Regions from separate parts of the Paenibacillus sp. 2KB_22 genome, predicted to be linked through region 3. Evidence: predicted binding sites of a transcription regulator. Region 3 holds the regulator's gene; each other region holds the start of a gene.
The links. Region 3 encodes NrdR, which represses ribonucleotide reductase genes. Its sites were predicted from a motif close to AACACNATATATNGTGTT; they were not measured.
Positions count from the first base shown of each region.

Region 1: the regulator NrdR is predicted to act here: its motif matches at 1,589-1,606, upstream of AB4111_RS21215 (anaerobic ribonucleoside triphosphate reductase).
Region 2: the regulator NrdR is predicted to act here: its motif matches at 2,277-2,294, upstream of AB4111_RS06055 (adenosylcobalamin-dependent ribonucleoside-diphosphate reductase).

Region 1 is NZ_JBFRHG010000003.1:529,115-533,917, forward strand. It holds gene AB4111_RS21215 (anaerobic ribonucleoside triphosphate reductase) at 1-1,542, opposite strand, end outside; gene AB4111_RS21220 (ATP-binding response regulator) at 2,023-3,660, shown strand; gene AB4111_RS21225 (aldo/keto reductase family protein) at 3,836-4,774, shown strand.
Region 2 is NZ_JBFRHG010000001.1:1,425,623-1,430,425, forward strand. It holds gene AB4111_RS06055 (adenosylcobalamin-dependent ribonucleoside-diphosphate reductase) at 1-2,216, opposite strand, end outside; gene AB4111_RS06060 (DEAD/DEAH box helicase) at 2,539-4,302, shown strand; gene AB4111_RS06065 (YqhG family protein) at 4,306-4,803, shown strand, end outside.
Region 3 is NZ_JBFRHG010000001.1:1,577,662-1,582,464, reverse strand. It holds gene coaE (dephospho-CoA kinase) at 1-213, shown strand, start outside; gene AB4111_RS06780 (lytic transglycosylase domain-containing protein) at 210-773, shown strand; gene AB4111_RS06775 (alpha/beta-type small acid-soluble spore protein) at 856-1,077, opposite strand; gene nrdR (transcriptional regulator NrdR) at 1,193-1,660, shown strand; tRNA gene AB4111_RS06765 (tRNA-Ala) at 1,845-1,917, shown strand; gene AB4111_RS06760 (S-layer homology domain-containing protein) at 2,242-4,803, opposite strand, start outside.

The sequences.
Region 1 (4,803 bases), on a different contig from region 3:
GGCAATGAGGCCGTATCGTTCTCTGTCAATCTTCGTGAATTTGCCGGACAACCCTTCAGCAGGTGTGGCAAACAGGGTGATATTCAAGTTATGCTGCTCGCTCATCCGATCACAGAACTCTCTCATGGTCCGAATAATGTTGAGCGCTTCGCGGTGTACATGAGGGTCCTGTCCATGATGGCGTCCATAGAGAGCTGTCATACATTCCGCGAGACCGATAAAACCCAGGGATAACGTACCATGTTTGAGCAGATCCCCAACGGGTTCATTCGGAGCAAGTTGCTCTCCGCCTTCCCATACCCCCTCCCGCATCATGAAGTCTGACGCCTTCGCAGGTTGCACGGTCTGGATACGATACCGATGCAACAGACCATCCGCAGCATTTTGCATCACGGATTCCAGTGCAGTGTAGAATCCCGCCCGATCGGCAACCGCTCTGTTGCCTTGGCAGATGCCAAACCGAATGCCGAGCTTGACCAGGTTAATGGTATTAAAAGACAGATTACCTTTACCACTTTGGCGATTACGACCAAACCGGTCAGCCAGAGTACGTGTGCGGCATCCCATGGTTGCGATGATCGTATCCGGATCTTCCGGACGATAGAAAGGCAGATTGAACGAGGCATCCACATTGACAAAGTTAGGATACATCCGCCGGGATGAACACGTGACCGCGAGGCGGAACAAATCATAGTTTGGCTCGCCTTGAGCTTGATTGATCCCTTGTTTACATTGGAAAATATGCTGAGGGAACACGGGAGTCTCCCCGTTGCCAAGGCCACGGATGGTTGCTTCCAGCAATGAACGTGATACCAACCGTCCTTCCGCTGATGTGCATAAACCATAGTTCAGAGAAGTGAACGGAATCTGACCACCTGCCCGACTGCTCATCGTATTCAGGTTATGGATCAGTGATTCGGCAGCTTGTCCTGTCTCCAGTTCAGTCTCTTCGTAGGCGAAGGCATATGCCCGCGGACACTGATTCTTCGCTTCAATGCTGTCCAGATGAAGTTGTTCATCTTCAAGCAGGACATTCTCACCAAAAAGTCGTTGTCCTTTACGATAATGTTTGCGGAACGATCGCTGTACATAAGGGGCCAAATCCCAGTCAATCTTGTTAGCCGATACGCCGCCATATTGACTGTTCTGCTGGGATTGGAAGATGATTGCAACCAGTGCCATTGCAGACATGATCGTCTGAGGTGTGCGAACCGAACCGTTACCTGTATTGAAACCAGCAGCCAGCAGACGGTCAAACGGGATAAAGATGCAGTTGGTTGTACCAAGTGCAAACTGATCCAGATCGTGTACATACAGATCCCCATTCTCCACAGCTTGAGCAAGCTCTTCCGGCAACACATGACGCAGAGCATGCCACTTGGCGGTCTCTGAACCGAGCCTGCTCATCTTGCCGCTGAAGGAGTCCCCGTTCAGATTCGCATTTTCCCTCAGCGTATCAGCGTCTTCAGCGCCAATAATTCGTCTTCCCAGGTCGGATAATAGATCGGATGCCGGTGGAGTGGCATACTCAAGCAAGTTCATGTAAGGTTCCTCCTAAAATGATTTGATGATCATTTAATTCACGTTAAATACTATATGTAGATTTGTATTATCCATTTATAAACTATATGTGGTTTTTTGGGTGTGATAATGGTCACACAACTTACTGGACAAAGTGGACTTTCCTTTAATTACTGCGGATAAAGGTTTCCAAAGTCTGAGTAGAAGCGTATAATTTCTAGTTATTCTGCATGTAAAATAACCGAAGTTGGACAAGATGAACTTTGAACATCTGAAAAGGCAATTTGCAATACATTTAGGTTTGTTAAATCATCAGTTCAAGACCTGCTTTTGTCCAAAAAGGGGCTATTGGCAGGGAGTATGATTCTCTTTTACTTCTACGGTGTTAATCATATAAGTATAGATTGTGACAGATATTCGGATTCTTGATGAACCCTTGTACGTGATTAAACATTCTGATATACAGATTTGAAAGTGCAGCTAAGACAAGAGGGGTGAATCATGGGGACGGCAGAAGGCATTACGAGAGGCTTCTATGAAAACATAAAGGAAGCTGCGGCCCATATCGTGGACGTATTAAGCGGGATATTGAAGGTCAATACCATCTTCGTTGCCACGAATGATGGGGTGACGAATGTCATTTTGGAGGCCTTTAACCGTACGGAAGAGTTGATTGTTAAAGGCAGTGAGCTTTCATTTAACGAATCATATTGCAGTCTGGTATTAAGAGATAAGGGTAGCGTTCTTACCGTCCAGAATACATGTGAGAACCCAATGACACGCTCCATGGACGTCACGAGTGGGCTTGGGAGTCGTTTCTTCGTGGGGGTACCTATCATGCGAAGATCTGGCGAAACATTTGGAACGATATGTCTAATGGACAACGCTGGTTATGTGATCAGTGAAACGGACATGAAGACGCTGAACGCGATGGCTGTCTTTCTGGGATATGTTGTGGATCTGGAGAGCACCTTGCATGTCCAGGAACGAAAATTGAGTGATTCGGAGCAAATGAAAGAGCAGCTCCAGGCAGAGAAAGAACGAGCCGAATCCGAGGCCATGACCAAATCGCAGATGTTAAAGCTGATGAGTCATGAGATTCGCAATCCGTTAAACGGCATTTTGGGACTGACGGATCTGATGCGTACACCGGATATGTCTGAGGAGCAGTCGGAGTATGTAAATATGATCGAGACGAGTGGCAATATATTACTCTCGTTGTTGAACAATATGATGAACTTCAATATTAATGAGGCAGGCAAAACGGTTATCCATGATGATCCGTTCGATCTGGTCGGCACCATTGAAAATACCGTTTATCTCTATGCCGGAATGGCAACGGGCAAAAATGTTGAACTGGGATTGAATCTTGAATTGAATGTGTCGCAAGTATTTGTGGGTGATGAGACCAAGATCGGACAGATGCTTGCGCATGTCATTCAATATGCTCTTGATTCAACGCGTGAAGGCTCAGTTCTCATCACGGCAGTGGTGAACGGAGAAGATACAGAGGAGACGGGTACACTTCTGCTCAAGGTGAAGTACACCGGTCAGATGGTATCCGATAAGAGGTTGCGTACCTTGAACGGCCAAGATGAAAATTTGGATATCCAAAAACTGATCGGAAGCAATCTGGGTTTGGCAGTAAGCCAAAATCTTGCCATTCTCATGCATGGCCGTATTCAGGTGAGTAGTGCGGGGGAGAATGAGACGGAATTCCATATTGCCCTTCCCTTACGCAGATACTGGGAGTTACCTCAACTGGCAAGTATTCAGCAGCGGTTAAAAGGGAAAAAGGTGCTGCTTGCCAAGGACCCTGATATATTGCAAGGTGTTTCTTCCCTGATGCGCAGGTGGGAAATGGATGTGCATATGACCTCAGGTTCGAGTGTAGCGCATGAGTGGATCAAGGATGGCTTCAAGCCGGATGTGGCCGTTGTAGATATGGGACTTCAGGAAGGCGGCGCAGTTGATTTTGTACATGAAATGAAACAGCGGCTGGAGAACCTGCCCGTCATTGTTCTGGTTCCATATGGTATGCACATTGACCCGCATGAAGCGGAAACCTTTGATGCTGTTCTGACGAAGCCGGTCAGACAAGCTGATCTGTTGAATGCATTGAGTATTACTCTGCCTTAAACGAGCAGCCGGATGGAGAGTTATCTCAGTTGGCGCACCTGCTACGGGTGCGCTTCTTTGTTTTTCCCTTTGCATTTTTCCAATTTCTGCGTCAAAGCCCTTTTAATCCGAGCTGGTTACGTTACAATAGAATGTGAACTTCATCTTTATAACCATAGAGGAGGATATGCAATCAATGGATTATCGCAGATTGGGTGGAAGCGGACTGAAAGTAAGCGAGATCAGCCTTGGAAGCTGGCTGACGTACGGAGGGTATGTGGAACGTGAAAATGCGGTGAAATCAATTGAAACTGCATTCGATGAAGGCATCAACTTTTTTGATACAGCCAATGTGTACGAACGGGGTGCAGCAGAAGAACTGCTTGGGCAAACGCTCAAAGCGTATTCTCGTGACTCCTACGTGCTTGCAACGAAAGTATTTGGCAAAATGGGGGATGGTCCGAATGACCAAGGGCTGTCTCGTAAACATATTAAGGAACAATGTGAAGCCAGCTTGAAACGCCTAGGCGTTGAATATGTGGATATTTATTACTGCCATCGCTATCATACCGAGACACCAATTGAAGAAACACTCCGCGCGCTCGATGATCTGGTGCGTCAAGGCAAGGTGTTGTATGTTGGTGTCAGCCAGTGGACTGCGGCTCAGATGGAAGCTGCCTTGGGTACAGCAGATCGCTTGCTCTTGGATCATATCGTGGTGAATCAGCCGGTGTACAATATGTTTGACCGCTATATCGAAAATGAAATTATTCCGCTGGGTGAGCGTAAGGGTATCGGACAAGTGGTATACTCTCCGCTTGCTCAAGGTCTATTAACCGGGAAATATACGTCCGTTTCAGATATCCCCGAGAATAGTCGTGCAGCTAAGCTAGGATGGGACGAAGGAAAGATCAATGCGGATCGCATCGGGAAAGTTCGCCAATTGATTGAAGTGGCGGACAAGCTGGATCTGAAGGTGGGACAACTGGCCTTGGCCTGGATTCTGCGCCAGAACAATGTATCCAGTGCACTTGTAGGGGCGAGTCGTCCTGAGCAGGTAAAAGAAAACGCGGCTGCATCTGGCGTGAAGCTGGATGCTTCCATTATCGAGGAGATTGAGGGTATACTTGCCTGATTCCAGTCAGGTATTCGTCTGAGATGATG
Region 2 (4,803 bases), 150 kb from region 3:
GGTGTTCCCTCCAGATCATTGATCGTAATGTAAGCCATCCCGAATGGCGTATTAATTTTGTATGTGGCACCGCGAAGTACCTGAGGGCGGCTTCTGTATTGTTTATCCAGTACTGTAGCAGATGAAGAGGCTTGATCAGAAGAAGGAGTCTCAACATCAACCTCGCTACTGAAAGATCCAACACCTACATGCCCTCCGATATTATTCGGGTTATCTATTGCAGATACGTCCGTCTTCTCTTTTGCTTCCGCCGTGTTCTGATCTTCGGAATGGGTCTCTTCCTTCTTCGACGTGGACAACACCTGCACATCCCTGCTGCCGTCACGATATATCGTTACTCCCTTACAGCCAAGGTCGAAGGCCAGTTCGTACAGCTCAGCCGTATCCTCCACCGTAAAATCAGCCGGACAGTTGGCTGTCTTCGAGATAGAGCTATCCACCCATTGCTGAATCGCAGCCTGCACACGGATATGATTCTCAGCTGACAGATCCATCGCCGTCACATAATAGTCTGGTAAAGCTTCACCCGGATGTTCATCCAGCCAATCTTGCGCAATCGGTACGAACTGTTCATCATAACCTAGACGGCTCTGACGGAAATACTTGAAGGCGAAATACGGCTCAATCCCTGTTGATGTGCCCACCATCGTACCTGTACTTCCCGTTGGCGCCTGTGTGATCAGTGTGACATTTCGAATGCCCTGTTTGCGAATGGCCTCTCCTACTTCAGGGTACGTTGCAACCATGTTTTTCATGAATCCACTCTGTAAGTACGGTTCAGCTTCGAAAGCAGGGAAAGCTCCCTTCTCTGCTGCAATCTCTGCCGATGCCAGATAAGCCTCCTTCGCCATGAATCCATACAATTTATCCAGAAATTCAAGGGATTCAGAACTGCCGTACCTTATACGCAGCTTAATCATCAGCTCTGCCAGTCCCATCGTGCCAAGCCCAACCCGGCGTTCACGCTGCTGATTCAATCTGTTTTCCTCAAAATGATATGGTGTTGCATCGATGACATTATCCAAAAATCTAGCCGAGATGCGAGTGGTTTCAGCCAGTTCATCCCATGCCACATCATCATTCGTTTCATCGTAGAATTTGGACAGATTAATTGCTGACAGATTACATACACCCCAACCAGGCAGGCCTTGTTCCCCGCAAGGATTAGTACAGATGATCGGATTAAAGTACCAGCTGTTGGACATCTGGTTATAGTACTCCATGAAAACAACACCAGGTTCTGCCGATTTCCAGGCTGATTCAATAATGGTATGCCAGATTTCGCGCGCCTTCAGCGTACGATAGTGCACCACCGAATGACCTGCGGCTTTCCATTGCTGCATATCCCCGTTCCACTCGGTGTCGTAGTCTGGATCGTTCGTATCGGGGAAAACCAAATCCCAATCTCCGTCCTGCTTGACAGCCTCCATAAAGGCATTGCTCACACATACAGACAGATTGGCATTGGTCACCTGACCCATCGTCTGTTTCACGGTAATAAAATCAAGCACATCTGGATGCCAGTCATTCATCATCAGCATGAGCGCACCCCGGCGGCTTCCGCCCTGTTCAATCAGTCCTGTCGTATAACTGAACAATCCACCCCACGATACCGAACCGCTTGATGATCCGTTGACACCTTTCACCACAGCTCGGCGAGGACGCAAAGAGGACAAATTAATGCCCACACCTCCCCCACGCGCCATAATCTCCGTCATCTCGGTCAAGGTCTTCATGATGCCACCCCGACTGTCCTGCGGAGACGGAATGACATAACAATTGAAGAGTGTCAGTTCATCGCTTGCCCCCGCTCCTGCAGCAATGCGCCCTCCGGGTACTAACTTCCAATCTTCCAACACGGAGCGGAACTTGGACTCCCACTTTGCCCGCTGATCCGCTGTGGATTCGACTGCAGCCATCGCTTTGGCAAGACGGTCCCACATCTCTTCCGGTGTTTTTTCGATGTTGAGTGTCAGTTTCTCCACGCTGGTCTCGATGATCTCTCCGCTTCGAGTCCTTACTTGTACGAGCTGACCCTGACGTTCAATGATTTCGCCCACTTCCTTGGTCGGAAACTTGGGATCATCCTTTGTTAATACCAGTACCACATCTCCGACCTTGGCATGATTCGAGTCAGCATCCTTCCAGGCGTATCGGTCCAGAAATATTTTTTCGCTGAGTCCTTCTAATTGGTACGATCGTTGGTTTGATTTCATCGCTACGTTCAACCTCCCCGAATAACGCTGCATTTTCACTATAAGAGTAAATTACGACTGAATACCACATATAGTGATTAAAAACCAGTATAATACACCATATATTGATTTTCCATGCGACTTTTATCATAGTCCTTCTTCATAGACTCCCCATACTCGAACAAGCTTCTTCACACACCCTCAGACTTACGCATACAAAACCTGTGAATTTTTTGGGACAAAAAACTGTGATATAACTTACATAGTTATGAACTGACTCTCATTCGTCCATACTATTACCTACGAATAAAACGTCATCACGTATGGCAGGGGAGGAAGCACCATGAACCGGAAAAATCCGCACCACATGAATCAAACCGTAGCCGAACTGCCCGTTCCGTTGGAATTTGATCGAAGCTGGATCAATCAGTTGGAATCGCGACTGGATAAAGGAGGCCCTTGGGGGGATTATCGACTCTTCCAACTGGGCATTCAAGCCGAAGAAACCAATCTGATTCCAAATTTTGACGAGATCCAGTGTTTGAAGCATCTACAAGGCCTTACTCCACTCCCTCACCAGATGGACACTGCACGCAGAGTATTATTTGAAATGTCAGGCCGGGCCATTCTCGCCGATGAGGTGGGTCTTGGCAAAACCATTGAAGCCGGTCTCATTCTGAAAGAATATATGGTGCGGGGTCTCGTATCCAAGGTACTTATTCTCGTGCCTGCCTCTCTTGTGCTGCAATGGGTGCGGGAGCTGAATTCGAAATTTGGCATTCCTGCCATTGCCCAGAAAAAGGCCTATTCCTGGCAGAATGAAGTGGTTGTAGCTTCCATGGATACCGCCAAACGTGACCCCCATAAAGATATGCTGCTGAATACGGATTACGACATGATCATTATTGATGAGGCCCATAAGCTCAAAAACAAGAAAACAACCAACTATCAATTCATGTTGAAATTGCGCAAAAAGTATTGTTTGTTGCTCACAGCTACACCTGTGCAGAACGATATGAGTGAGTTGTTCAATCTGATCAACCTGCTGAAGCCCGGTCAGTTGGGTCGTCAGGGTGACTTTGCGGCCAACTTTGTCGTAGACAAACGAGTTCCGAAAAATCAGGAACAGCTCAAGAACGAGTTATCCAAAGTCATGATTCGGAACCGCCGCGGAGAAGGCCCCGTTCAATTTACCAAACGGAACGTCTCCAACGTGAATCTGCAACTATCTCCCGAAGAACAAGCGCTTTATGATGGCGTGACTTCCTTTGTTAAAGATCAGTACCAGGAAGCTGGCGGCAACCTGAGCAGCATGCTCTCCCTTGTTACTTTGCAGCGTGAAGTGTGTAGCAGTCGGGATGCGGTATTCGTGACACTGGTTAATCTGTCGAAGAAACTTCCGCTGGACTCTCCCCTTCGGGACAAGATTTGGGAACTCGTTGCCCATATTAAAGCGATCAAGGAAAATACCAAAGCCGAGAAAACGATGGAACTGATTCGGAACATGAATGAAAAAGTAATTATCTTCACCGAATACCGGGCCACGCAGGAGTATCTGCTGAACTATTTCCGCAACAACGGGCTTACGGCTGTACCCTATCGGGGTGGTATGAATCGAGGCAAAAAAGACTGGATGATGGATCTCTTCCGTGGGCGTGTGCAGGCCATGATTGCAACCGAAGCGGGTGGCGAGGGCATTAATCTGCAATTTTGCCATCATATGATCAACTTCGATCTGCCTTGGAATCCTATGCGGGTAGAGCAGCGAATCGGACGGGTACACCGGCTGGGACAGCAAAATGATGTGAACATTTTCAACCTATCCACGACCGGAACCATTGAGGAACATATTCTGAATCTGCTGCATGAGAAGATCAATATGTTTGAGATGGTGATCGGCGGGCTGGATGTCATTCTGGAACGACTGGAGAAAAAGGAGTCCATTGAGAAAAGTTTGTACAAAATCATGTTGGAATCACAAAATGATGAAGATATTCGCCGTAAAATGGATTCACTTGGACAATCGCTGAACTCCATTCAACGGGAGGTTGCCGATGAAGGCCCTGCCGTATCCGGGTTGTTAGATCTCCGCAAAGGAGGTAGCTGACCCATGACCATGTCTCCCCATGAAGTGCAGGCTTATGTCCTCACCTATCTGGAAGCACTCGATTGTCAGATTATGGAGCGTTCCCCTGCCCATGTTACAGTCAAACTTTCGCCTGAGGCGGACAAAGCATTGACCAATCGCCCCTATTATTGGGGGTTCGTGGAGCGAACCGGAGCACCCGCTGAGACGATGTCCTTTACATTTATATTCGATCCTGACAGTTATCAGCAGGCTATTGAAGCAGCAGAAGCCAAAGCTGCGCAAGCATTACCTTCAATTGTACCTGACCCTGCTGAAAAGAATGGCGTAACCAACGGCAGTCCTCAAGGCGAGCCACCAAAAGAAACCATCCTGGGCCGTTATTTCGGCATTACTCCATCCATGCCACTACTGGGACCAGGACGAATATTGCGTGAAGAAGTGGTGTATGGCAGTCGCAGGCTCCAACAGATTTTCGGCGCAGCCCGTGAAGGCGGTGCCTTCGTGAATCTGTTCGAACAG
Region 3 (4,803 bases):
GTCATGGTTGTATATGTTCCAAGATTAGTGCAACGAGATCGATTGATGAGTCGGGATGGAATGACTGCAGCACAGGCTGAGGCCCGGATGGATGTACAGATGGATATTGAGCGCAAAAAGCAGCTGGCAGACATTGTCATCGATAACAGCGGTTTATGGACTGAGACGGAGCAGCAAATTGACTCATATCTACAGCGTAAGGGTTTGTTATGAAAATATTGCGTAAGAAACGTGTCCTGCTGTTGATGTTTGTGTCCTTTGTACTGGTGTTATTTCTGAATACAAACTGGATGGCATGGTTCTATCCGATTCATTATAAGGAAGAGATTCGTGCCCAGTCTCAGAGCTATGAGGTTGATCCGTTTCTGATTGCTTCCATTATCAAAGTCGAGACCAATTTCAAGACAAGCAAGGAATCCAAACGTGGTGCCATTGGTCTCATGCAACTGATGCCAGACACGGCAAACTGGATACTGGAACAAGCCAAAATTCCCGACACTTCGCTGGAGGAATTGAAGCACGAGCCTGAACGAAATATTCAGTTAGGCACATGGTATCTGCGTAATCTGTCCGATCAATTCGGTGGCAATGAAGCGGTCATGATCGCTGCTTATAATGCGGGTCCAGGCAAAGTGAACAGTTGGCTAAGAGATGGTGTGTGGGATGGTTCATTCGAGACGGTGAAAGATATTCCGTTTGGTGAGACGCGTCACTATGTACAAAGGGTCATTTACTATTATAATCAGTATGTAAAGATCTATAATACGTTCTGAGTATATAAGTAGAAGCACAGAGCAGGCCGGTTGTTCACCGGCCGCTCCATGCTCCTCTGTGTAGCGTATTACGATGCAGATATTATTGGTATTGACCTGCCAATTGCTGTTCTGCAATTGTTACCAGACGCTTCGTGATGTATCCACCGATCGAACCGTTCTCGTAAGAAGTCATGTTACCTTGGTATCCGTCTTGTGGGATGCTGATTCCGAGTTCTTGAGCAACTTCATATTTCATTTGCTCGAGTGCTGCGGAAGCTTTAGTTACCACCAGGTTGTTGGAGTTACCGTTGCTTTGTGCCATTGCTGTTCACCTCCTCGTGAGTTGGTAAAAGTATTATGTCTCGGCAATGCATTTTTCATTACAAAATCAAGACAGGGAATATGTGGTAAAAGTAAAACGTGGGAAGTGATCTGATTTGAAGTGTCCTTATTGCGGTTATATGGGTACCAAAGTGCTTGATTCGCGTCCGGCCAACGAAGCAAAATCCATTCGTCGTCGCCGTGAGTGTGAGCAGTGTGCCCGAAGATTTACAACGTTTGAGATGATTGAGGAGACTCCACTGATTGTCATTAAGAAAGATGGCAGTCGTGAAGAGTTCAGCCGGGATAAAATTCTCCGTGGGCTTATTCGTGCCTGTGAGAAACGTCCAGTCTCCGTAGAAACCTTGGAGATGATGGTATCTGAAGTGGAGAAATCGCTGCGTAATACAGCTGATGCTGAAGTGGAGAGTCGCCAGATTGGTGAGCTATTGATGGAACAGTTGTTTCCAGTCGATGAAGTGGCATATGTCCGTTTCGCGTCGGTATATCGCCAGTTCAAAGATATCAATATGTTCATGAAAGAACTGAAATCCCTGTTGTCCAAAGACGATCTGGAGGATTAGTGAAGTGGGAAAGGGAGAAGAGCAGTCTGGAGTTCCAGTCCTTGTGTGCCAGTGAAATCGGTTGTTCTTCTCCAATCACTTTGGATCTTGAAAAATTGATTGACAGCGAAAGCTGGATTTTATATGATATAGGAGTCGCCTGTGGAACGTAGCAGGGCTGGACAAGTTATCTATTTCATATCCTGGGGCCTTAGCTCAGCTGGGAGAGCGCATCGCTGGCAGCGATGAGGTCAGGGGTTCGATCCCCCTAGGCTCCATAACTAAAGAACCCACTAAACACAAGGATTTCCGAGTGTTTGGCGGGTTTTTTGCTATGTGAAAATGATTTGCTTTTATGCCTGAGGTCACACGAACGGTCACAAGGAAGGTTTCTTTAGTGTTTTTTGATTCATTGACTGCATTAATGAAGTAGAATTTTGGACTTGGGGACGAGCTTGGGGACGAATATTCTAGATGTCAAAAATCGAGGGTTTAAAGTCCTGACTGTGGAGTTGTCAAAAAAAGTGCAGTTTGGAAACAGGAGACCCTTCTGGCTGGATATTGTCCAGCCGGGAGGGTCTTCATTTTTTCTGTATACGCTTTCACTCAGCCAGATAGTCAACGAACCTTACAAAGATCGTGGCTACTTCGGCGCGGGTGGCGGTAGCTTTGGGAGCAAAAAAGTTGCCCGGTTTGCCTAATACAATGCCGTTGCCTTGTAGCGCCTGAACGGCCTCCAACGCCCAGGAGCTGATCTCACTCTGATCCGTGAAGGACATAGAGTTGCTTTCAGGTATCTCATAGCCCTTGTACTTCATGTAATTGTAAAGTATCACCAGCATCTGCTCGCGCGTTAACGGCGAATTGGGGTCAAACAGGTCTGCGTTAGTACCGTTGACTATGCCTTTTTCGGCCGCCCACTCGGTTGCCGCCATGTACCACTGTCCGTCCGTCACGTCGCTAAAGCGGGAACTCGTGTAGCTGGAGAGGTTTACGTTCTCAAGATTGGCCAGTACCTGCACGAACATGGCACGCGTCATTGCGGTGCCCGGTGCGAACGTCGTGGACGTCGTACCGTTGAAAAGATCGTATGTGTAGGCGAAATTTATATCGTTGTAGAACCAGTCGTCCATGTTGGCATCCCTGAAAGGATTGCCTGATATCACGAGGAAGCCCAGTGGGGTGGTGTCATCGAACGCCAGCTCCGTACCCTCACGGATGTTCAGCGACATGCCGTTGTCTAAGACGACTCTTGCGCCGCTCGGTCCTATCACAACCGCTCCGCCGCTCTGTATCTTCGATCCCCCGTGGATATGCACTTTATTACCGTTTGACAGGTTCACATGCGCGTCTTTGCTGCCTACTGTGACCGTACCGTCGCTCGCGATCGTCGAGCCACCCAAAATGGTCACTGTGCTGTTGCCGCCGGGTAGTTTCACTTCGGCGCTCTTGTCTGCCGGAATAGTTACCTTACCGTTTGAGTCTATCGTTGTGCCTTCGGGCACCTTAATCTTCGTCCCGCCTTTGGTCGCAATCTCGCCGCCGCCGGGCAGGGTGGTGTTGCCGTTTTTGTCTGTTATCGCGGGCTTATCCTTCGGTGTATTTACTGCGTAGGTCGATTTCGACGTTCCAGTGTCTGTCCCGATGCCCGTATTGTTGGTGTTGTGTGTATTACCACTGTTGCTTGTATTACCGGAGTTGCCCGTATTGCCTGTAGTGCCACCAGAACCAGGCACGGTAGGAGTTTTTTGAGCCGTCGGCATCGCCGTTAAGCTGATTTCCTCGCCGTCGCCCTTCGCGTTCACCGCAACGATCTTGAAGCTGTAGCCTTGGCCGTTTGTCAGGTTGTTGAAGGTATACTTGGTCTCCGCCGCATCCAATGCAACCGGTGTTACATTGCCATACCATACCTTATAGCCCAATATCACGCTGCCACCGTCGTCAGCTGGAGCAGTCCAGCTCAATGTGACCTGTCCGTCACCCGCTGTCGCCTTGAAGCTGGTCGGCGTACCAGGCACGGCCGGTTTTCTCTGCGCGAACATCCAATCAAAGACATCTGTGTAATCGTTGTTCCAAGCCGGCAAGTTAGAGGACTGCGCTGTGGGAGCTATTGTCCAAGTTCCCATAGTGATCTGATTATAAAGCACCGCTGCTTCAACTTCATGCGCTATATAATCAGCCAGAACAGGTGTATTGGACGGATTCGGCCTCAGATTCGGCTGATCAAATTGATTGTAAGGCCACGTAAGAGCCTCATTACTCTCAAAGCGCGAAGCCCTCGCGTTGATCATTTTTGGCATATTGTTATTGATGAAGTTATTGAGGTTCGTCTGGTAGCCACCAACATTATGAGCATTTAAAAACATCCAATAGGCCAGGTTGTTGTGAGCGTCATTGTCCTTAGCGTTCGGTGAACCGCTTACCGGGGCCATAGGGGCTGCGGCAGCGAAGAAACCGGGATAGCTATTAACTAAGTTATTCGTATACTGGCCGCCCCATGAGAAGCCTGCTGCGTAAACACGGTTAGGGTCTACTTCGCCGCTGGCAATCAGGGCGTCTATGACCTTCTTAACATTCTCTGTGGAAGGAACAGATACGCCATTATAGGAAATATTCAGAACATGGCTGGCGTACTTATCGGGATTTTGCTCCATCTTTTTCATTAGAGCGACTGAGCCGTTGGCTGATTTCATGGCCGCTTTTTGGTCTGTCGCAGCGCTTGTACCGCCGCGTGACATGCCGTGGGTATAGACATAAAGCGGCAATCCGTTCATCACGTTACCGTTTTCATCCTTGTGAAGGTAGAGCGAACGATTGACAGAATTGTCCGTGAATGTTGTAAATTTATCAAGGATTGGATTCACAACTTTTTCCTGTTCAAAAACCACATTGTGAAGCGGATTCCCTTCTGTCAGTACAATCTCACCCTTTTGGATAATGGTGTAGACCTGCTTTGTCGAGTTACTGCTGCCATCTAGCGTTGTACTGCCGCCGCTCTCTGAATAAAACTCAGACTCAACAACGATGTAACGACCGCTCGCCAGTCCGTCCTGATAATCTGGTGAATTGCTAATCGGCCCCACATAGCCGCGTACCTTCGGTTCATCATTAGCATACACCCTTGTGATCTTGCGTGGTCCTTCAAAAGTCACCGCTTCGCCGTT